3 regions of the Streptomyces sp. NPDC001156 genome follow, and region 1 is predicted to be linked to each of the others. Evidence: riboswitches for the same ligand, from Rfam matches in the RefSeq annotation. Region 1 holds a riboswitch; each other region holds the start of a gene.
What was found. A riboswitch is a leader RNA that binds a small molecule or an ion and turns the genes downstream of it on or off. The one in region 1 is predicted to bind cobalamin.

Region 1 (7,454 bases):
CCGACCGGGCGCTGAGTACCAGCGCACGGGCGAGTCATCCTCACTGGCCCACATGGGATGGTCGGGCAGGGCCACTGGGGCGTAGCGCTCGTGAAGGCTCGGCAGCAGCGCGTCCGGCAACTCGCAGGCGTCGTAGTGACTGTCCGAGCCGAAGAGTAACTCGCTCAGCACGAGCTCCACCCCTGCCGAGGACATCCGATCGAGGTAGGGGATCCAGCCCCAGTGTGATTCCACCACTACGGGTGGGTCGCCCTGCTCGATCTCTGCCAGGGGGATCCCCCAGTAGGCGCAGTCCTGGTTCTCGCGCCGGAAGACCAGGACGCCGGTCAGGGCGTCATCAACGTAGAGGCCGGTCGGCCGGACCAGTGGATCCTGCTGTCGAGTGAGGTCGTCCCGACGGCCGAAGAGCGCGTAACCCTCCCGCAAGGCAGCCGGCAGTTCAAAGCCCAGATCCGCTTCTGCGGCCGCCAACTCTTCTTCAGCACAACGTTCTTCCCGTTGCAGTGGGCGGCCCACTCAGGCGTCGGCGAACCACTGCACGAAGTCCAGGGCTTGGGGCTGAGTCTGCACTCCGCCCACTGAGGACTGACCCCCTGCATCCGCCCCCACTCAGTCAGATTCACGCGAAGATATTCTCGTACACGCTCATATACACTCCCGCGATCCCAGCTTCAGACGCCACGACAACCGCAGGAGGAACAGGCACGTGACCAGCCGCGTCACCTTCGTCTCGCCCGCGACGAGCCCATCGCTGCGGCACGCCCGCTTCTATGACGGCGATTCGATCGACGACATCGGGGCGGCCCGCGCCCGTTCGGTGGCCGGGTCGCTGCCCTCGCCCGTCCGTGTGCTGACCTCCCCGAGCGTGCGCTGCCGGGAGACGGCGGCGTCGCTCGGCCTCGACGGCGAGGAGACGGCGGAGCTGGGAGGTCTGGATGTGGGCCGCTGGCGAGGCCGCACTCTTGAGGAGGTGGCGGCCGCCGAACCGGAGGGAGTGGGCCAGTGGCTCAGCGACGCCGACTGGGAAGGACACGGCGGAGAGTCGGTGCGGGACGTGTGCGAGCGGGTCGGGCGCTGGCTGGACACCGCGCAGGACACCGACGGTCGTACCGTCGCCGTGGTCGAGCCGGAGGTCGTACGGGCCGCGGTCGTCCATGTTCTGGGCCTGCCCGCGGCTTCCTTCTGGCGGCTGGACGTGCCGCCGTTGACGGCCACGGAGCTCAGCGGGCGGGGCGGCCGGTGGAACCTGCGGCTCGGACAGCCTCTGGGAGCGTCGGGTCACACAGCTGACACCGTGTCTGACCCGGCTTCGAACACCGCGTCTGACGCCGCGTCCGGCACTGCGTCGATGCGCTGAGGCGGGGGCGGGTGCCGTGGTTCAGGAGGCCGCGGTCCGGTGGCGGCGCAGCAGCGCCGCTATCGCGCAGCGCAGGGAGTCGGTTCCCTCGTCCCACTCCGCGGCTCGGCCCGCGGGACAGGGCGCCGGGCACTCCGGCGGCACCGCACCGTCCGGCCCGTGGCAGTCCATCGGGTCCTGGACCAGCGTTTCCAGTTCCCGCAGGAGCTGTTCGGTCCGCTTCGCCTGCTGGGCGAGCACACGCACCCGGGCGCTCTGACCGCCGATCTGCCGTCGGGTGGCGATCAGTTGCTCGTACTCCTCGACGGTGAGCGACCGCCTCACGGCCCCCGAGGGTGATGCGGCGCGGCTGAGGGTGTCTGGCCACTCGGTTCCTCCGCTCCACGGCTTGGCGCTGCCTGCCTCATCGGTCGGTGTTCTGTGCCCTGCCCGTGATCCGATCGCGTCGGTGTCCGGGGAACGCGAGAGGGCCCCCGGATGGTTCCGAAGGGCCCTCTCGTGTCCCAAAACCGTCAGTGCGAGGCGGGAACCGTCCGCCCGGACGGGGCTGTCGCGGGCTTGGGATTCAGCTGCCGCTCGGCCAACTCGCCGAAGAGCAGGCCGAATCCGCCCCAGAGGACAGCCTGGATGGCGAGGGCCGAGAGACGGAACCGCCACAGCAGGGTGGCGGGGAAGTCCTTCGGTACCTCGTTGATGGCAGGCAGGAACTCGTAGGCCAAGCCGATCACCACGGCGAAGCCGGCCACGGCCACCACGGTCGCCCACCAGGTGCCCAGACGGGGTGCCAGTCGCTTGCCCAGGATGGTGACAGCGACCGCGAGGAGGACGCTGAGCACCATCATCAGGAAGTACAAAGTGGTCCGCTTGCCGATGGTGTCGGGGTTGCCCACCGACGGCGGATTGGCCGGGTACTTCAGGAACGGCACGACGTACACGGCGAGCAGTGCGCAGCCCGACAGCAGCAGCGCGGTCGCCCGCGGGCTGAAGCGGCCGATCCGGCCGAGCGTGAAGCAGTACGCGAGCGCGGCGATACCGCCGAAGGCGACCCCGTAGACCAGGACGCCGGTGGCGAGACCGGCGGTGGACTGCAGCGAGCGGGAGACGACTTCCATCTCGTGCTCGTGGGAGTGGGCCTCCTCGAAGCTGATCGCCTTGTCGACGTTCGGCTCACCGAGCAGATAGGCGACGACCAGGGCGAGCACACCGGCGGCCAGGCCGGCGAGCATGCCTCGTACCAGGAGGTTTCTTACTGTTGCGGAGTTCATGAGCGTGCGGCGCCCCTCGCGTCAGTGGCAGGGGAAGCCGAGCAGGTGGCGGGCGTCGTGCACCCACTCGTGGACGTCCGTGCCGTTGAACACGGAGGTGGCGCCCTGCTCGGCGCCGACGAAGTAGAGCAGGACCAGCATCAGGATGCCGAAGAAGACCGCCCAGGGAGCTATCGCCTTCAGGGGCAGCGTGGCGGGAACGACGGGGGTGGTGGCTGTCGGCTGGGCGACGGTCTGCGCCATGGCAGAACCTCCTCTGGGAGTTCGCGTCCCATCTCGGTGGTGCACTGGACGACAGCCACGGGTCTGACTCACGAAACGCCTCACGAGGCGTCTTGCATACAGTGGCGCGACCGTGCCGGATTCCCACCGGCTTCCGTCTCGCCGTCGTCGATATCGGACCGACCGTACCGCGTGACGGGTACCCGGCCAAGACCGCGCCACCTGGCGTGATCTTCCTCTCGCGGCGGGTGGCCGGTCCGTCGGATGTCAGCGGTGGCGGCCGCTCGGGCGGGCCGAGCGACCGATCCCGTCGCAGAGAACGCCCCTGTGTCGGAGTCCGACGAACGCGACGGTTCGCTTCACCAGACCTCCTTGGGAGCTGAGTTGGGTCCGGCAAGTCCCAACTCGAGCTCGCCGAGAGGGGTGAAGAAGCGCTCGACGTCGGCGTCCGTGACCTCGCCGAGGGTCGCCGGCGACCAGCGCGGGTTGCGGTCCTTGTCGATGATCTGGGCGCGGATGCCCTCCGCCAGGTCGGGAGAGTTCAGGGCCGCGCAGGAGACGCGGTACTCCTGGTCGAGGACGGGCTCCAGCGCGCCCAGCCGCCGAGCACGGCGGATGGCGGCCAGGGTGACCTTCAGGGCGGTCGGTGACTTGGTGAGCAGCGTCTCCGCCGTGTCCTTCGCGGCCGGGTCGCCGTGGGCGAACAGCCGCTGCACGATCTCTTCGACCCGGTCGGCGGCGTAGCAGGCGTCGATCCACTCCCGGCGTCCTGCCAACTCCCCTGGGGGCGACGGCTGCACATGACGGGCGACCGCCTGCTCCACGGGCATTTCGGCGAGATCGGCGACGAAGTGCCGGAGAGCGGCGGACGGCATGTAGTGGTCGGCGAGCCCGCACAGCAGGGCGTCGGCGGCACCGATCTGCGCGCCGGTCAGTGCGAGGTGCGTGCCCAGTTCGCCAGGGGCGAGGGCGAGCAGGTAGGTGCCGCCGATGTCGGGGGCGAACCCGATACCGGTCTCGGGCATGGCGACCCTCGACCGCTCGGTGACGACCCGGACGCTGCCGTGCGCGGAGATGCCGACACCGCCACCCATGACGATGCCGTCCATGACGGCGACGTACGGCTTGGTGTAGCGGGCGATACGGGCGTTGAGGTGGTACTCGTCGCGCCAGAAGGCGGCGGTGGCGGTGCCGTCACCGTCGCGGGCGTCGTCGTGGACGGCGCGGATGTCGCCGCCCGCGCACAGGCCGCGCTCCCCCGCCCCCGTGATGACCACGGTCTCGACGGCCGGGTCGTCTTTCCAGGACTTCAAAGCCTCGTCGATGCGCCGCACCATCGCGTGGGACAGCGCGTTGAGGGCCTTCGGCCTGTTGAGAGTGATGTGGGCGGCCCGCCCTGCGGTGTGGAGGAGGACGGGTTCCTCGGCGCCGGTCATCCGAAGTCCTCCGTCAGGCCACGGGCCACGGTCACGCGCATGATCTTGTCGGTTCCTTCTGGCACTGCCCTCGGGAATGCACTGGCGCCGCGAGTCTAGGCGCCGGGCCTGGGCCGATGGGCGCGGGGCCTACCTGCGCGGCGTGTGTGAGGAAGCATCGTCGTCTGCCTGTGATCGCAGAGAAGAGGCAGGTCACGTCGGCGTGCGAGTAGTGAGCGCGACTGTCTGTGACTCGACGGCTGAAGGTCGGCGCATCTGCCCGAGGTCGAGCGTGGCCGGCGCGCTCAGCCGGGTCAGGTCGCCGACCTGGGCGGCGGGAGCTCGGCTACGGCGCCTGGCGCAGCGAACGCACATCGGGAGCCGGGCGGTCCAGGATCGCGGCAGTGAGGTAGCCGAGTGCGAGGACGATCGCGGCGGTCCGTACCGCATGAGCGATCTGCCAGCGGTCACGTACGTGTGCCCAGTCCGCAGGGGGAGCCTGGACGTTCCAGCCCAGTTCCTCCACGTTGATGGGACCGTTGACCGCAAGCGTGACCAGCAGGGCCAGCAGGAGCAGCCCGAGGGCGATGGCCGCCGGCCGCCGGATGGGGCTCTGCGCCTTGCGCGCGTAGATGACAAGTACGGCCACGGCGACAAGGGTCGGTACGGTGATGGCCCCGATGTACCAGGTGAAGAAGGTGAACTCCACCTGCCGCACGCGGACGTACGTCGGGCCGTTCAGCCGTCGGAGCGCCAGTTCCAGAAAGAGCACGGTGACGGCGACCCCCGCCAGCATCCCGCAGGACAGCAGGCTCACGTAGCGCGTGGCCTTCACCAGCGTGGCATTCCTCATCGCACACTCCCTTGTGAGACGCAGACCCTCCTGTGCCCTGACGGCTGATGTCGTCCATGTGTGACAGTCCTCTGCCGAGATCACCTCTGCGGACGGGGTCGGGACGGCAGACGGGATGGCCCGCCGAGGTGATCGGACCGGCCGGCTACGGGTTCTGGCCGCGTCTCCGCGGCAGCTGAGGCCGAGTCAGGATCCGGGTCACGCCAGGGCGGGGGCGTCGACGGGCAGGTCTGCCAGGCGCCACTCGAGCATGCCGTCATTGAGGCGGACGGCCCGCCGTCCGAGATCGGTCAGCAGCCGCACCGCGTCGTAGGCGAGCACGCAGTACTCACCGCGGCAGTAGACGACGATCTCCGTCTCCTCGGGCAACTCGTTGATCCTGTCGGCCAGTTCCCCGACCGGGATGGACACCGCACCCGGGATGTGCCCGGCCATGTACTCCTCCACCGGCCGTACGTCGAGCACCACCACGTCCCCGGCCGCCGCGCGGGCACACAGTTCCTCGTGAGTGACCTCCACCGCGCCGTCCTCGCCGAGGTAGGCGTCACGCGCCGCGGGCACAGCGGCCTGGTGGGCTTCGGCGACCTTGCGCAGCAGCGCGAACAGTTGGGCCACGTCCTGGCCGGCGAGCCGGTAGTAAATGCGCACCCCCTCGCGGCGGGTGGCGACGAATCCGGCCTGTTTCAGGGTCTGCAGATGCGCCGAGGCCGTCGTCAGGTTCAGCCCGGCGGCCTTGGCCAGGGCATCGACGGTGCGCTCGCCCTGGGCCAGCAGGTCGATCAGCTCCAGGCGCTTTCCGCTGGCCAGCGCCTTGCCGCTGGCCGCGAACGCGTCGTACAGGTGCGACTTCGTACCGGCCGTAGTGGTTCCCGCCATGCGATCCTCCATAAATCCATGGAATAGTGTACGTGTAGGTGGGCGCGGTGACCACAACGCCGACCACGCCCCTCGCATCCGGACCTTGGAGGACCTGATGGGCTTCGCCGACGACCACCTGACACCACTGGTCGACACCGGGCTCGGCAACAGCGCCTACCTCGTCGACCTCGGCGACGGCCGCGCCCTGGCGGTGGACGCGAGCCGCGATCTGCGTGCCCTGCGGGAGGCCGCCGAGCGGCGCGGCCTGGCAGTGGCGTACGCGGCGGACACGCACCTGCATGCGGACTTCCTCTCCGGCGCCGTCCAGCTCGGTCACGACCACGGGGCCACCGTGCTGGCCTCCGCCGCAGGACACCGGGCTTTCGCGCACCTCGGTCTGGCCGACGGCGACGAGGTCGACCTGGGTGGCCTGACGCTGCGAGCCCTGGCCACACCCGGCCACACGGAAGAGCATGTCGCGTTCCTGTTGCTGGACGGGGACGTCGCGCTCGGGGTGTTCACCGGCGGCTCACTGATCGTGAACTCCGCTGCCCGCACCGATCTGCTCGGCGCCGGCCGCACCGATGAACTCGCCCGGGCCCAGTACCGCTCGCTCAGGCGCCTCGCCGCGCTGCCGGACAGTGTTGCGGTCTGGCCCACCCACGGGGCCGGGTCCTTCTGCTCCACCCTGGGCGGCGCGGAGCGCATCTCCACGATCGGCAGTCAGAAGCAGACGAATCCGCTGCTGGGCGCCCCGGACGAGGAAACCTTCGTACGCCGCCTGGTGGCCGGCCTCGGCAGTTACCCGGACTACTTCGCCCGGCTCGCCGAGGCCAACCGGCTCGGCCCCTCGGTCATCACCTCCGCGCCGGTGCTGGCCGCCCTCGACGTCGGACAGGTCAAGTCGCTGCTGGCCGACGGCGGTCAAGTGGTCGACGTGCGCCCGGCGGCCGACTACGCGGCCGGCCACATCCCCGGCTCCCTGTCCATCCCGCTGCGCGGCCAGTTCGCCACCTGGCTGGGCTGGCTCCTGCCCGACACCGTCCCGCTCGCCTTCGTGACCGGCGAGGACCAGGACCTGAACGAGATCGTCTGGCAGGCGTACAAGATCGGCTATGAGCGCCTCGCCGGACGGCTGGCCGGCGGTATGACCGCCTGGCTGGACGACGGCAACCAGCAGACCTCCACCGCGTTCGTGACCGCCGACCATGCCGAGAACCGCCCCTACGTCGACGTGCGGCAGGACGCGGAGTTCGCCGCCGGACACGTGCCCGGTGCCGTGCACATCGAGCTCGGCGGGCTCATCGCTCGCACCGACGATGCCCCCCAGGGGCCGGTCGTGGCCTGCGGCCACGGCGAGCGGGCCATGACCGCCGCCAGTCTCCTCGAACGCGCGGGCCACTCCGACATCGCCGTTCTCGACGGCGGACCGGCCGACTACGCGGCGGCCCACGGCAGGCAGCTCGCCCAGGGCATCAGCGCGT
Region 2 (7,454 bases), on a different contig from region 1:
ATGGGAGAAAGAGGCGGCTCAGAAGTCCTCGTCCAGGTCGACGGTGCCCTCCACCGCCACCTGGTACGCCGAGGGACGCCGCTCGAAGAAGTTGGTCAGCTCCTGAACCCCCTGCAACTCCATGAAGGAGAAGGGGTTCTCGGAGCCGTACACCGGGGCGAAGCCGAGGCGCGTGAGGCGCTGGTCGGCGACGCACTCCAGGTACTGCCGCATGGAGTCGGTGTTCATGCCGGGGAGGCCGTCACCGCACAGGTCGCGCGCGAACTGCAGCTCGGCCGCGACGGCTTCCCGCAGCATGGCGGTGACCTGCTCCTGGAGCTCGTCGTCGAAGAGGTCCGGCTCCTCCTTGCGTACGGTGTCGACCACGTCGAAGGCGAAGCTCATGTGCATCGTCTCGTCCCGGAACACCCAGTTGGTGCCGGTGGCCAGACCGTGCAGCAGGCCCCGGCTGCGGAACCAGTAGACATACGCGAAGGCGCCGTAGAAGAAGAGGCCCTCGATGCATGCGGCGAAGCAGATGAGGTTGAGCAGGAAGCGGCGCCGGTCGGACTTCGTCTCGAGCCGGTCGATCCGCTCCACCGAGTCCATCCACGTGAAGCAGAACTCGGCCTTGTCCCGGATGGCGGGGATGTTCTCGACGGCCGCGAAGGCCGCGGCACGGTCCTCCGGATCGGGCAGGTAGGTGTCGAGCAGCGTCAGATAGAACTGGACGTGCACGGCCTCCTCGAACAGCTGGCGCGACAGATACAGGCGCGCCTCGGGGGAGTTGATGTGCTTGTAGAGCGTCAGCACGAGGTTGTTCGCCACGATCGAGTCGCCCGTGGCGAAGAAGGCCACCAGACGGCCGATCATGTGCTGCTCGCCCGGCGTGAGCTTGGCGAGGTCGGCCACGTCCGAGTGGAGGTCCACCTCCTCCACGGTCCAGGTGTTCTTGATGGCGTCCCGGTAGCGCTCGTAGAAGTCCGGGTAGCGCATGGGGCGCAGGGTCAGTTCGAAGCCGGGGTCCAGCAGGTTCTGGTCAGTCATGGCAGTGGGCGCGCGAAGCGCCGTCCTCCAGGGGTGGTGATCGGGTGGCGGGCGGGAACTACTGGCAGGCCTCGCAGGACTCGGGGTTCTCGAGGGAGCAGGCGACGGCGTCGGGGTCGGCGACCTGCTGGACGGGAATGGCCGGCTGCGCCTGGGCGGCACGGGCGATCCGGGTCGCCGGGCGGGAGCGCAGGTAGTACGTCGTCTTCAGGCCCTGCTTCCAGGCGTAGGCGTACATCGAGGAGAGCTTGCCGATCGTCGGCGTCTCCATGAAGAGGTTCAGGGACTGCGCCTGGTCCAGGAACGGGGTCCGCGCGGCGGCCATGTCGATCAGACCGCGCTGCGGGATCTCCCACGCCGTGCGGTACAGCCGGCGTACCTCCTCCGGGATCCAGCGGAAGTCCTGCACCGAACCGCTCGAGTCGCGCAGCGCCTCCCGGGTGCGGGCGTCCCAGACGCCGAGCTCCTTGAGGTCCTGCACCAGGTACGAGTTGACCTGGAGGAACTCGCCGGACAGCGTCTCGCGCTTGAACAGGTTGGAGACCTGCGGCTCGATGCACTCGTAGACGCCCGCGATGGAGGCGATGGTGGCGGTCGGGGCGATCGCCAGGAGCAGCGAGTTGCGCATGCCGACGGCGGCGACCCGCTCGCGCAGTGCCGCCCAACGCTCCGGCCAGGCGCGCTTCACGTCGTAGTGGTCCGGGTGCAGCACACCCCGGGCGGTGCGGGTCTTCTCCCACGCCGGAAGAGGCCCGTTGCGCTCGGCGAGGTCGGCGGAGGCCTCGTAGGCGGCGAGCATGATGCGCTCGGCGATCCTGGTGGACAGGCCCTTCGCCTCGGCGGAGTCGAAGGGCAGACGCAGCCGGAAGAAGACGTCCTGAAGACCCATCACACCGAGGCCGACGGGACGCCACTTGGCGTTGGAACGGCCGGCCTGCTCCGTCGGGTAGAAGTTGATGTCGACGACACGGTCGAGGAAGGTGACGGCGGTGCGGACCGTCTCGTCCAGCCGCTCCCAGTCGATGTCGTTCCCGGTGACGAAGGCGCCCAGGTTGACCGACCCCAGGTTGCAGACCGCCGTCTCCCCGTCGTCCGTGACCTCCAGGATCTCCGTGCAGAGGTTGGAGGAGTGGATGACGTGGCCCGGCTCGGCCGTCTGGTTGGCGGTGCGGTTGGCCGCGTCCTTGAAGGTCATCCAGCCGTTGCCGGTCTGCGCGAGGGTGCGCATCATCCGGCCGTACAGATCACGGGCGGGCATCGTCTTCTTCGCCAGGCCCGCCGCCTCGGCCTCGCGGTAGGCGGCGTCGAACTCCTCGCCCCACAGGTCGACCAGCTCGGGCACGTCGGACGGGGAGAACAGGGACCACCGTCCGTCCGCATCGACGCGGCGCATGAACTCGTCCGGGACCCAGTGCGCGAGGTTCAGGTTGTGGGTCCGGCGGGCGTCCTCGCCGGTGTTGTCGCGCAGCTCCAGGAACTCCTCGATGTCCGAGTGCCAGGTCTCCAGGTAGACGGCGGCTGCTCCCTTGCGGCGGCCGCCCTGGTTCACCGCGGCGACCGAGGCGTCGAGGGTCTTCAGGAACGGGACGATGCCGTTGGAGTGCCCGTTCGTGCCGCGGATGAGGGAGCCGCGGGAACGGATGCGGGAGTACGAAAGACCGATGCCCCCGGCGTGCTTGGAGAGGCGGGCGACCTGGTGGTAGCGGTCGTAGAGGGAGTCCAGCTCGTCCTTCGGGGAGTCGAGGAGGTAGCAGGACGACATCTGCGGGTGCCGGGTGCCCGAGTTGAAGAGCGTGGGGGAGGAGGGCAGGTAGTCCAGGCGGCTCATGAGCCCGTAGAGAGCCGCCACTTCGTCGACCGCCCGCGCCGTGTCGTCCTCCGCGAGCCCGGCGGCCACCCGCAGCATGAAGTGCTGAGGTGTCTCGATGACCTTGCGGGTGATCGGGTGCCGCAGCAGGTAGCGGCTGTGCAGCGTGCGCAGCCCGAAGTAGCCGAAGCGGTCGTCGGCGGCCCGGTCGACGAGAGCGTCGAGACGGCCGGCGTGCAGGCGTACGAACGCGGCGGTCCGGTCGGCGATCAGGCCCTCCCGGTGGCCGACGGCGACGGACCGGGTGAAGGACGTGACGCCCTGCGAGGCGGCCTCGGCCCGGATGCCGATCGTCAGCAGACGGGCGGCCAGCTTCGAATAGGCGGGGTCCTCCGAGATCAGGCCGGCGGCCGCTTCGGTGGCCAGCTCGCGCAACTCCGCGTCGTCGGCCTGCGCGGACCGGCCCCGCAGCGCGGCGGCGGCGACCCGGCCGGGGTCGGCGTCGGGGAGGTCGGCGGTCAGCTCGGTCAGGGTCCGCAGCAGCGTGGCCCCGGGACCGTCGGTTCCGTCGGTCTGGACCGGGATCACTGAAGCCGGATCGGCTGGCGCGATGGTCACGTGTGGCTCTCCCTCGCTCGGCGCGGGGCCTTGAGGAGGGCAGGGGGCAGCTCACGAGCGCGCACGGCGTCGCGTCCACCGGCCCATTCCACGAGGCCCGGACGTCTGGCGCCCGGGCCGGACGGCCGGGCGCACTGTCGGCAGGTCCTCGGACTGACGCTCGTGCGTGCACGCAGGTGCGAACACACACAAGTACACCGTTGCGGGACAGTTCCGGATTCGCACCGGATTCCCCTGCGGCGACAGCGAGCATGAGCATACATCTTGTGCCGGGTTTCGGTGCTACCCCCAGATGTTGTGCCGCGCTGATGTCACAGTGTCAACTCGTAGGTGAGGAGAGTGATGTCGTCCAGCTGCGGCAGGGGATTCCAGTCGCGGCCGGGGGTGCGGACGAAGCCGAGCCGTTCGTAGATCCGGTGGGCGGAGCGCATGCTGCGCTGGGTCGACAGGACGACGCGCACGCAGCCTTCCGTGGCCCGGGCGCGGTCGACGCAGGCGCGGACCAGAGCCTCGCCGACGCCCCGGCCGCGGGCGCCGTGCGCGACCGCCAGCATGCGGATCTCGGCCTCGCCGACGCCCGCGATGTCGGCCATGAGGCCGCCGGACGGGACGAAGGTCACGCCGCCGAGCACACTGCCGTCCCGGGCCGCGACCAGCACGTCGGCGGCCGCGGCCCGCTTGCCGACGTCTCTCAGCTCGCCCAGATACTCGTCGCTCTCCCCGAAGTCGAGGAGCCCGTCATGGAGATAGGCCTGGGCGGTGATGTCGCCGAGGGTGTCGTACTCGTCGGGGGCCGCCCGCCGGATCACGAAGTCCATGGGCCGAGTGTGCCGGACGGGTACGGCAACGGGCCGCCGGATTTTCTCCGGCGGCCCGTGGAGCACCAGTGCCTAGTGGGATGCGCCGGCCGTCGCCGGCGGCAGCTCCACCTCCACTCCGGGGTCGCCGGCGTCCGCCGTGTAGTCGTCCGGCTTCGTCTCGTCGACGCCCGCCGGGGCCTTCACGGCCTTCAGGACGAAGGTCAGGACCACCGTGACGACGATGTTCATCACGAAGGCCGTCAGACCGATGTAGCCGATCTCACCGATCCCCGGGATCTCCTTCGCGGAGCCGCCGAAGTGCTTCTGGGTCGGGGAGGCGACGCCGTAGGCCGCGAGCGTGCCGTAGACCATGCCGACCGCCCAGCCCGCGAGCAGCGCCCAGCGGTGGAACCAGCGCGTGAACAGACCGCCGACCATGGCCGGGAAGGTCTGCAGGATCCAGATGCCGCCGAGCAACTGGAAGTTGATCGCCACCGTCTTGTCCATGGTCAGGACGAAGACCAGGGCGCCCACCTTCACCAGCAGCGACACGATCTTGGAGACCCTGGTCTCCTCCTTCGGTGTCGCGTCCGGCTTGATGAAGTCCTTGTAGATGTTGCGCGTGAACAGGTTCGCGGCGGCGATGGACATGATGGCCGCCGGGACGAGCGCGCCGATGCCGATGGCCGCGAACGCCACGCCCGCGAACCAGTCCGGGAACATGTTCTCGAACAGCTGCGGGATCGCCAGCTGCCCGTTCTGCACCTTGATCCCGGCCGCGATCGCCATGAAGCCGAGCAGCGCCAGCAGGCCCAGCATCAGCGAGTACAGCGGCAGGATCGTGGTGTTGCGGCGGATCACCTCACGGCTGCGCGAGGAGAGCGTCGCCGTGATCGAGTGCGGATACATGAACAGCGCCATCGCCGAGCCCAGCGCGAGCGTCGCGTACGTCCACTGGCCCGCCTCCGGCGGCGCGAGCGCCCCGCGCGGCTTGCCCGTCGCCGGGTTCGTCTGCGCGAACGCATGGCCCGCCTTCGCGAAGATGTCGTCGAAGCCGCCCAGCTTGATCGGGATGTAGATGATCGCCACCGCGATGACGATGTAGATCAGGGTGTCCTTCACGAACGCGATCAGGGCGGGCGCCCTGAGGCCCGAGGAGTAGGTGTACGCCGCCAGGACGCCGAAGGCGATCAGCAGCGGTAGGTCCTTCACGAACCAGTTCGTGTTGTCGCCGCCGCCCACACCCATCACGTCCAGCACGGCCTGGATGCCGACCAGCTGGAGCGCGATGTACGGCATCGTCGCCAGGATGCCGGTGACGGCCACCGCGAGCGACAGGCCCTTCGAGCCGAAGCGGCCGCGGACGAAGTCCGAGGTCGTCACGTATCCGTGCCGGTGCGACACCGACCACAGCCGGGGCAGGAAGGTGAAGATCAGCGGGTAGACGATGATCGTGTACGGCACCGCGAAGAAGCCCGCGGCGCCGGCCGCGTAGATCGCCGCCGGGACGGCGACGAAGGTGTAGGCGGTGTACAGGTCGCCGCCGAGCAGGAACCAGGTGATCCAGGTACCGAACGACCGGCCGCCGAGTCCCCACTCGTCGAGGCTGTGCTCGTTGTCCGCCCTGCGCCAGCGCGCCGCCAGGAAGCCCACGACGGTGACGGCCAGGAAGAAGAAGATGAAGACGCCGAGTGCGACGCCGTTCACGCCGTCCTTCATTCCGCCGCACCTCCCTTCCGGTCGGCACGGCCGCGCTGGTCGCGCTGCCACAGCTGGTAGGCGGTCATCGTCAGCGCCGTGGAGATCAGCACCCACAGCATCTGGTACCAGTAGAAGAACGGGATGCCGATGAACGCCGGGTCGGTCTTGGCATAGGAGCCGACCCACAGCATCGCTACGAAGGGTGCTACAAGGCACAGCGCGATGACGACGCGTAGGGGCGTCACCACCGGCGCTCTGGTCGAATCAGACCGATCGGACATCTAGCGGCTCCGTCCCCTCACTGATCACCGATGTAATGCGCAGGCAATGTAGGTGACGCGTCACGGAAGCGGAAGCCCCAGTTCGTATATCGGTATCCCGCCGTTTCCGCACCGCCCCGGCGAAGACCACCCCGCGGTGATCCGGACGGGCCGGGAGCGGGCGGTGCGTCCGGACCGCGAGGACACGACCGGACCGTCGAGCCGGTGACGGCGGCGAGGGCGGCCAAGGACCGAGCGGGCGCGGTACGCACGGGGGTGCCTCCCGTCCATGCGACGACGCAAGGACCGTAGAGCAGGAGGAGCGGTCGCGCCACACCGCGCGCACGGCCCAGGGCGACTTATTCCTGCGGCCGCTTGAGCCGCGCGACGAACTTGTACCGGTCTCCCCGGTAGACCGACCGCACCCACTCCACCGGGTTTCCGTCCCGGTCCAGCGAGTGTCGGGAGAGCATCAGCATCGGCAGGCCCACGTCGGTGCCGAGCAGGCCGGCCTCGCGCGGCGTCGCCAGCGACGTCTCGATGGTCTCCTCGGCCTCGGCGAGGTGGACGTCGTACACCTCCGCGAGCGCGGTGTAGAGGGAGGTGTACTTCACCAGTGACCGGCGCAGCGCCGGGAAGCGCTTCGCGGACAGATGCGTGGTCTCGATCGCCATCGGTTCGCCGCTCGCCAGCCGCAGCCGTTCGATGCGCAGCACCCGGCCGCCGGCCGAGATGTCGAGCAGCCCGGCGAGGGAGTCGTCGGCGGTGATGTAGCCGATGTCCAGCAACTGTGAGGTCGGTTCGAGGCCCTGGGCGCGCATGTCCTCGGTGTAGGAGGTGAGTTGCAGCGCCTGCGAGACCTTGGGCTTGGCGACGAACGTGCCCTTGCCCTGGATGCGCTCGAGCCGCCCCTCGACGACCAGCTCCTGCAGGGCCTGGCGCACGGTCGTGCGCGAGGTGTCGAACTCCGCGGCCAGGGTGCGCTCGGGGGGCACGGGAGTACCGGGCGGCAGCGTCTCCGTCATGTCGAGCAGATGCTTCTTCAGGCGGTAGTACTTGGGCACGCGCGCGGTGCGGACGGTCGCCCCGCCCTCGTTCTCCGCACTGCTGACGTCGGCGCTCATGCTCTGCCTTCCCGGCTCCGGATGCCGAAGCGACCGGCAGCTGCCGGTCACGGCTCACCATCGTGGCACGGCCTGACGGGGGATTCCCCCGCACGCTCCGTGATCCCCGTCCTGCGGC
Region 3 (7,454 bases), on a different contig from region 1:
GGCCCGTACCTGAGCGGCGCTCAGACCGAGGTCGGCGGCAGCCCGTTGCGCGGTGGCGTCGGAGAGGGTGCCCGTGCCGTCGGGGGCGGCGCCGTCGCGGCCCGGGCCGAGCGCCGAGTCGGCCCAGCGGGCGACACGGGCCGAGTCGGCCAGCCGGGTACGGGCCATCCTGGCCAGTTCCGCGGGCGGGGGTGTCCCCTCGGGCGGACGGGGTGCGGGGCGCGAGCGGTGCGGGGTCACCGCTCGGGGAGCAGCTGCAAGCGGCCGCGGACGGACGAGTCGGAGCCTGGAGTCGCGCGGGGTACGGGACGTCACAGGTGCAGTCTTGCGGTTGACGGTCCGAAAACCCAAACGGAATGTCACAGCGGGCGACGAGGCAGGCCGACGCACAGGGCCTCGCGAGGGGGTGCATACGGAGAAAGCGCCTTCCAAAGGGTCCAAGCGGAAGGCAGGGCGCCAGCTCGGTACGGCGGAGGGGGTTTCCGGGGTGTGCGGCAGCACGGCCCTCGGGGCAGCGTCACATGAGCGGGGTCAGAAAACGCCGCATGGCCTCCTCATAGGCTCCGGGGTCCACGTTCCACATGGCACCGTGCGATGCGTTGCGCACGGTCTGCAGGGTGACCAGGTCGCCGCGGCGCTCGGCGAGACGGCGTGAGGGCCCCCATGGGGCGACCGTGTCGCCGGGGCCGTGGAAGATCAGAACCGGCACCTGCAGCTGGTCCGGGTCAGCGGGCTGGAGGCGGTCGCCGTGCAGACCGGTGCGGCCCTGTGCGGCACGGACGGCCAGCGGCAGCAGCGCTCCGGGGGTGCGGCGGGCGGCGGCGAGGGCGCGCAGCGTGGCCTCCCAGCTGAGCACCGGCGAGTCCAGGATGAGCCCGGATATCCGCTCGCGCAGCGGGCACTGCGCTGCGGCGCGCAGCGCCATCGTGGCCCCGGTGGACCAACCGTGCAGGACGACGCGCTCGGCGCCGGAGCGCACGGCGTAGCGGATGGCGGCGTCCACGTCGCGCCACTCGCTCTCGCCGAGGTGGTTCAGGCCGTCGGGCGGGCGGGGGGCGCCGAGATCCCCGCGGTAGGTGATGTCGAGGACGGGAAAGTGGTGACGGTTGAGGAAGCCCATGACGTTCATGGGGTGTTCCCGGGTGGCGCCGAGCCCGTGCACGGTGATCACCCAGGTTTCGCGGGCACCGGGCACGAACCAGGCGGGAAGGGTCCCGAGTTCGCCGGGCACGTCCACGTCGGCGTGGTCGAGGCCGAGTGCGGTGCCCGGGTTGCCGATGTGCAGATTCGGGGTGAGCCACGCCTTGTCACCGGGTTCGAGCGTGCCGTGGGTGACGCGCTCCAGGCGGCGTACGACGGTGTCGGCCGAGCGGGGCGCGGTGTCGATGACCGGGCCGACGACCGCGTGCGAGCCGTTGCCGGCGAGGCCGTAGGTGCCGGGGCGCTGGGAGGCCAGATCGCGGGTGAGAGCGATCCGCCCGGCCGCCAGAGAGTGCACGGTGAGACGGGGTTCCGTGGGCAGTGGCCGGCCCGGGGGCGCCTTGAGGGCGGCGTCGCTGGCCAGGCGGCCCGCGGCGACACCGGCCGCGCCGGCTGCTATGGCTACCGTGACGGCTGCGGCCGCCGCTTTGACAGTGCGCACCCATCCAGTCTCCCGGTGGAGGCCGCCCCCGGCCAGCGGGCGACACCACCGCGTTCGCCGAGGGCGCGCCCGATGCGGCGACCGTTCGAAGAAGGTTCCGGCCGGCTTCCTCTACTCCCCGCGCTGGCCGTAGCCCCGCAGCCGCTCCCCCACCTCGGCCACCTGCTCCCGGGTGAGCAGTGCCGGCGACAGGCCCGGCACCGACGAGGCCGTCAGCCACACACGGCACATCCACTCCAGCTGGGCCGTGCGGTCGTGGGCCTCGGTCAGGGACGACCCGTAGGCGATCGTGCCGTGGTTCTGCAGGAGGCACGCGCTGCGTTGCGCGAGGGCGCGGAGCATGTTCTCGGCCAGTTCCGGGGTGCCGTAGGTCGCGTAGGGGGCTACCCGGACCGGACCACCGAGGGCTGCGGCCATGTAGTGGATCAGCGGCAGTTCCCGTACCAGGGTGGAGACGGCCGTCGCGTGCACGGCGTGCGTGTGGACGACGGCGCGTGCGTCGGTCGTGCGGTAGACCGCCAGATGCATCGGCAGCTCGCTCGTCGGCCGCAGCGGGCCGAGCACCTGCCGGCCGTCGAGGCCGACGCCGACCACGTCATCGGGCGTCAGCCGCTCGTACGGCACTCCCGTCGGTGTGACCAGGACGACGTCGCCGACCCGTACGGAGACATTGCCGGACGTGCCGACGACCAGGCCCTCGGCCACGGTCCGGACGGCGGTCGCGACGAGTTCCTCCCAGGCCCCGGCCACCTCGTCCGCGGTGCCGGGAGCGCCCTGCCCGGGTCGTCCCGCCGCGTCCTCCCGGGCGTCCCGCGCGTCGCGTCCTTGCTCAGCCATGGCGCGATCCTGCCAGGCGGAGAACCGGGCCGCCTGTGACCTCGCGCACTGGGGCGCGCGACGGACCGCCGTCCCGTGAACTGCACGAGAGCCCGGTGTCCCGCGCGCCCGAGGTGTACCGAGAACGACACATCGGTCGATACACCCCCAAGACTCCTTCAGTTCATCTTCCATTCACTTAGGTTGCCTACGGTTCACGTGCCACTGACCTCCCACAGAAGCCTGGGTAAATGGAACACATCACGCTCCTCATTGGAATCGTGATCGTCACCGCTCTCGTGTTCGACTTCACGAACGGTTTCCACGACACAGCCAACGCGATGGCGACGACCATCTCGACCGGCGCCCTGAGGCCCAAGACGGCGGTGGCGATGTCCGCCGTGCTGAACCTCGTCGGCGCCTTCCTCTCCGTCGAGGTCGCCAAGACGATCTCCAGCGGCATCATCAACGAGCAGGGCATACGCGTCGAAGTGATCTTCGCGGCCCTGGTGGGCGCCATCCTCTGGAACCTGCTGACCTGGCTGCTGGGCCTGCCCTCCAGTTCCTCCCACGCTCTCTTCGGAGGTCTGATCGGCGCCGCCGTCTCCTCGGCCGGCTGGTCCGCCGTGAACGGCTCGACGGTCGTCACCAAGGTCCTGATCCCCGCGGTCGCGGCACCGATCGTGGCGGGCCTCGCCGCCCTGCTCGCCACGCGCCTGTCGTACGTCATCGGCAGCCGCGCCGACGGCAAGGCGACCGCGAAGGGCTACCGCGCCGGATCGATCGCCTCGGCGGGCCTGGTCTCCCTGGCACACGGCACGAACGACGCCCAGAAGACGATGGGCATCATCACCCTGGCGCTCGTCACCGGCGGCGTCATCGCCCCCGGATCGAACCCTCCCACCTGGGTCATCGTCTCGGCCGGCCTGGCCATCGCGCTCGGCACCTACCTCGGCGGCTGGCGCATCATCCGCACCCTGGGCAAGGGACTGACCGACCTGGCTCCGCAGCAGGGCTTCGCCGCCCAGACCAGCGCGGCGACCGCGATCCTCGCCTCCTCGCACCTCGGCTTCTCCCTCTCCACCACCCAGGTCTGCTCCGGTGCCGTCATGGGTGCGGGCCTCGGCCGCAAGGGCGGCGTGGTCCGCTGGTCCACCGCGACCCGGATGTTCGTCGCCTGGTGTCTGACGCTCCCGGCCGCAGGACTGGTCGGCGCGGGTGCCGAGCTCCTCACCAAGCAGGGCACGTGGGGCACCGTCCTCACCGGTGTGCTGCTGGTCGCGGGCGCCGGCGTCATCTGGACCCTGTCCCGCCGCAAGCCGGTCACGATCGACAACGTCAACGACGTCGAGACGGAGCCCGCGGGCGTCGTCACCACGGCGATCGCCGCGGTGATCCCGCCACCGGCCGGCCCGGTCGCCACGGCCGACGCAGGCACCGGCCTGACGGCCACCATCCCGGCCCAGAACTCCGGCTCCTCGGTGGAGTCGACCCGCACCGCATCGGTATAAGACGGCATAAGGAAGCACCCTCATGAACATCGACTGGGCGGCTCTCGGCACCGTCTTCGGCGTCAGCCTCGTGGTCACCGTGGCCCTCGTGGGCCTGTTCACCCTCGGCGTGGTGAGCCTCACGAAGAAGGAATCGGCCCGGGGCGGCGCTGCCGCCATGGCAGCCACCGGCGCGTACGCCTGCTTCGCCGCGTGTGTGGCCGCGGTGGGATACGGGATCTTTCTGATCGTCTCCTGACTCCGCGCGACTCATCGGCCCTTCGGCCACCGGCGACGAACCCTCGCAGTGATAGTCACTGCGAGGGTTCGAACTCGGTTGTGGACATACGCCGGTTCGCCACGTTCCGGGCCGCATCGCGACCACGCCGAAAAGACAGGCGCCGGACAGCGACCGGTCTGGTCGCGCACACCCAACTCACCTAATCTGATCGGGGAGTTGATGCTCGACTCAGGCCACCCGACCGGCCGCGGACGACATGTGGCAGGGAGCGGCACGGCCGGGGACACGCGCCGGCCGCGGCAACACCTCGAGGCGACCTCCCTGCCCCTGCGGCGGCCCCGCGCCCACTGCCGTTCACGGCCGGCGCGCACCTCGGCACCGGCCTGCGTCGCATCGGGGTGCAGAGCAGGCTGCCGCTGGGCCGGCACCGTGAGATGGCGCTTCACCCTGAGTCCCGACGACAACCGAAGCCCGGGAGGGGACGGCCCGGGCGGACAACGGGGAGGGAGACCGATGGGGGTCCTCGGGTTCCTTGAGTGGTACAGGCGGCTACGCGCGCTCCGCCTCACGGCGGAGCCCGTCGAGGAAACGGAGAACTCCGGGGGCGAGCAGCGGATGTGGTCGCCGGTGACCCGACTGCTGCTGGGCACGGCCCACGGCAGCGTGCTGCTGTTCGGCATCGCCGTGTCGGCACGGGTGGCGGCCGGCCTCGGGTGGGGCACCCCGACACCCCTGGCCACGACAGTGCTGGGAACCCTCGGCGCGACGGCCGTCACCGCTCTTGCGGCAAGCGCGGGCCGCACCCTGCGCGTCCGCCCGGCAGTGCCCCGGCCCTCGGACGCCGACGGATCCGCCCCGGAGGCCAACGGGTCCGCGAGCCACGGGGACGAACCGCCGCCGCGGCCCGGTCGAGAACGCGGAGACGCTCCGTGACCGGGGTGATCCCCCACCACAGGCCTGCGCCGGCCGCCGCGACGATCGTCACCACCACCCAGACCAGCGCCCGTGCCATGGATCCCGGCACAAGCAGTGCGGCGAGCGCGCCGGCGGCCACCGCGAACACCCCTGTGGTCATGGAGAAAAGCGCCAGAGGGACCGCCGCCGACAGGGTGGCCCGCGGAGCGCGGGGGCCTTCCGCGCGCGGCGGTATTTCCTCGGCTCTGTCCCCCATGCGAGCCCCTCCCGTCCTCTGGACGGACCTTCAGAAACCGTCCGCTGTCGGGTCCTCGAATCCAGTCAGCGAACCACACCCCGTCTTACGCCGAAAGGCGAGCACCGGGCCGGTGCGCCGTTTCGAGCCACGCGCCGGCGAGTGCGTCCCCTCGGTGGGGTCCTCCACACGGTCGTTGCTCCCGTCCGCCGCGTAGCCGTTCCCCTCGTGCGTCACAGGCGTCGGCGCCGCGCGGAAAGCACCGATCCGAGCGGCTGACGACATGTCAGCTGTGTGGGGCTCGGCACACCACTGCTTCGCAGGTCAAGAGCCAGTTGACGGGTGTTCCGGGGTCGTGGTGGACTGCCGGGGCCAACACGGCGGCAAGAGAGGAAGCCGGTGCGAATCCGGCGCGGTCCCGCCACTGTCACCGGGGAACAACCCCCGGGAGCCAGGAACTCTCACCGCCGATCTCGTCGAACCAGGGCGTGGACACCCTGAGTGAGGACATATCGCCATGCGTGGCTGCCGTTTCAGGCTCGACAACCGGCCCCTGCCCGACCCCACGGTCGGCTGAACCGATGGGTGCCGATCGCGTCTTCGCGTACGGCGCCACCGCCGGCCTCCTCGGTGACCACCTGATCGGCGATCCACGCCGCGGGCATCCGGTCGCCGCGTTCGGGCGGGCCGCGGGTGCCGTGGAGCGGTTGCTGTGGCGGGACCACCGCGGGTGGGGCGCACTGCACACCGCCGTCTGCGTCGGCGGTGCGGTCTCGCTCGCCGCGCTCACCGCCTCCGCCGTCCGGCCTTCGCGCGCCGCCTCCGTCGCCCTGACCGCCGCGGCCACTTGGGCCGTCGTCGGGGGGACTTCGCTCGCCCGGGAGGCCCGGAGCGTCGGGCGTGCCCTGGAGGCGGGGGACGTGGAGGGCGCCCGCACTCGGCTGCCCCACCTGTGTGGGCGTGACCCGCAGGCGCTCGACCCCGCCGGGATCGCGCGTGCCGTGGTCGAGTCCGTCGCCGAGAACACCTCGGACGCCGTGGTGGGCGCGCTGGTGTGGGGGGCCGTGGGCGGGGTGCCGGGGCTCGTGGGCTTCCGGGCCGTCAACACCCTCGACGCCATGGTCGGTCACAAATCGCCCCGTTACCGGCGCTACGGGTGGGCCTCGGCGCGCCTCGACGACCTCGTTGGGTGGCCCGGGGCACGCCTGACCGCCGCCCTCGCGGCCGCCTCGGGTCCCCGACCGCGGGCAGCCGTGCACGCCTGGCGCACGGACGCAGCCCAGCACCCGAGCCCCAACGCCGGGCCCGTGGAGGCCTCGTTCGCGGGGGCGCTCGGGGTGCGGCTGGGCGGGACCCTCTCGTACGGGGGACGCGTCGAGCACCGGCCGGTGCTGAACGGCGCGGGGCGCGCGGTCCAGGCCGGCGACATCGAACGCGCCGTACGGCTCTCCCGGCGCGTGACCCTGCTCGCGCTCGGCGCCACCGTCGCCGGACGGTTGCTCACCCGGACGATGCTCACGAAGGGACGTACGTCATGAACGGCGGTCTCCTCGTCGCCGGCACCACCTCCGACGCCGGCAAGAGCGTCGTCACCGCGGGGATCTGCCGCTGGCTGGCCCGGCAGGGCGTCAAGGTCGCGCCCTTCAAGGCGCAGAACATGTCGCTCAACTCCTTCGTCACGCGCGAGGGCGCGGAGATCGGACGGGCGCAGGCGATGCAGGCGCAGGCGTGCCGCATCGAGCCGAGCGCGCTGATGAACCCGGTCCTGCTCAAGCCCGGGGGCGAGCAGAGCAGTCAGGTGGTGCTGCTGGGGAAGCCGGTCGGCGAGCTCAGCGCCCGCGGGTATCACGGCGGCCGGCAGCAGCGGCTCCTCGGCACCGTCCTCGACTGTCTCGCCCAGTTGCGGGGCACGTATGACGCGGTGATCTGTGAGGGAGCGGGCAGTCCGGCCGAGATCAATCTGCGGCGGACCGACATCGTGAACATGGGGATCGCGCGAGGCGCGCGGCTGCCCGTTCTGGTCGTGGGCGACATCGACCGCGGCGGTGTCTTCGCCTCCTTCTTCGGCACCGTGGCCCTGCTCTCGCGTGAGGACCAGGAACTCGTCGCCGGATT

Region 2: linked by a shared signal. The riboswitch ahead of ACWDA7_RS23090 (ribonucleoside-diphosphate reductase subunit alpha) and the one ahead of ACWDA7_RS32800 (CbtB domain-containing protein) in region 1 are both predicted to bind cobalamin.
Region 3: linked by a shared signal. The riboswitch ahead of ACWDA7_RS22505 (cobalamin biosynthesis protein) and the one ahead of ACWDA7_RS32800 (CbtB domain-containing protein) in region 1 are both predicted to bind cobalamin.

The regions. Positions count from the first base shown of each region.
Region 1 is NZ_JBSFJX010000098.1:2,946-10,399, reverse strand. Features, by position in the region: gene ACWDA7_RS32820 (SMI1/KNR4 family protein) at 1-516, opposite strand, end outside; gene ACWDA7_RS32815 (histidine phosphatase family protein) at 707-1,357, shown strand; gene ACWDA7_RS32810 (hypothetical protein) at 1,379-1,681, opposite strand; gene ACWDA7_RS32805 (CbtA family protein) at 1,870-2,622, opposite strand; gene ACWDA7_RS32800 (CbtB domain-containing protein) at 2,644-2,865, opposite strand; cobalamin riboswitch at 2,903-3,043, opposite strand; gene ACWDA7_RS32795 (enoyl-CoA hydratase/isomerase family protein) at 3,204-4,280, opposite strand; gene ACWDA7_RS32790 (anthrone oxygenase family protein) at 4,606-5,112, opposite strand; gene ACWDA7_RS32785 (ArsR/SmtB family transcription factor) at 5,311-5,988, opposite strand; gene ACWDA7_RS32780 (MBL fold metallo-hydrolase) at 6,074-7,454, shown strand, end outside; gene ACWDA7_RS32775 (MFS transporter) at 7,453-7,454, shown strand, end outside.
Region 2 is NZ_JBSFJX010000049.1:22,160-29,613, forward strand. Features, by position in the region: gene ACWDA7_RS23085 (ribonucleotide-diphosphate reductase subunit beta) at 19-1,026, opposite strand; gene ACWDA7_RS23090 (ribonucleoside-diphosphate reductase subunit alpha) at 1,085-3,451, opposite strand; cobalamin riboswitch at 3,574-3,710, opposite strand; gene ACWDA7_RS23095 (GNAT family N-acetyltransferase) at 3,763-4,269, opposite strand; gene mctP (monocarboxylate uptake permease MctP) at 4,342-5,970, opposite strand; gene ACWDA7_RS23105 (DUF3311 domain-containing protein) at 5,967-6,233, opposite strand; gene ACWDA7_RS23110 (GntR family transcriptional regulator) at 6,572-7,336, opposite strand.
Region 3 is NZ_JBSFJX010000047.1:16,591-24,044, reverse strand. Features, by position in the region: gene ACWDA7_RS22535 (hypothetical protein) at 1-315, opposite strand, end outside; gene ACWDA7_RS22530 (alpha/beta hydrolase family protein) at 518-1,642, opposite strand; gene ACWDA7_RS22525 (class II aldolase/adducin family protein) at 1,754-2,479, opposite strand; gene ACWDA7_RS22520 (anion permease) at 2,710-3,969, shown strand; gene ACWDA7_RS22515 (hypothetical protein) at 3,992-4,207, shown strand; gene ACWDA7_RS22510 (hypothetical protein) at 4,703-5,122, shown strand; cobalamin riboswitch at 5,682-5,819, shown strand; gene ACWDA7_RS22505 (cobalamin biosynthesis protein) at 5,921-6,877, shown strand; gene ACWDA7_RS22500 (cobyric acid synthase) at 6,874-7,454, shown strand, end outside.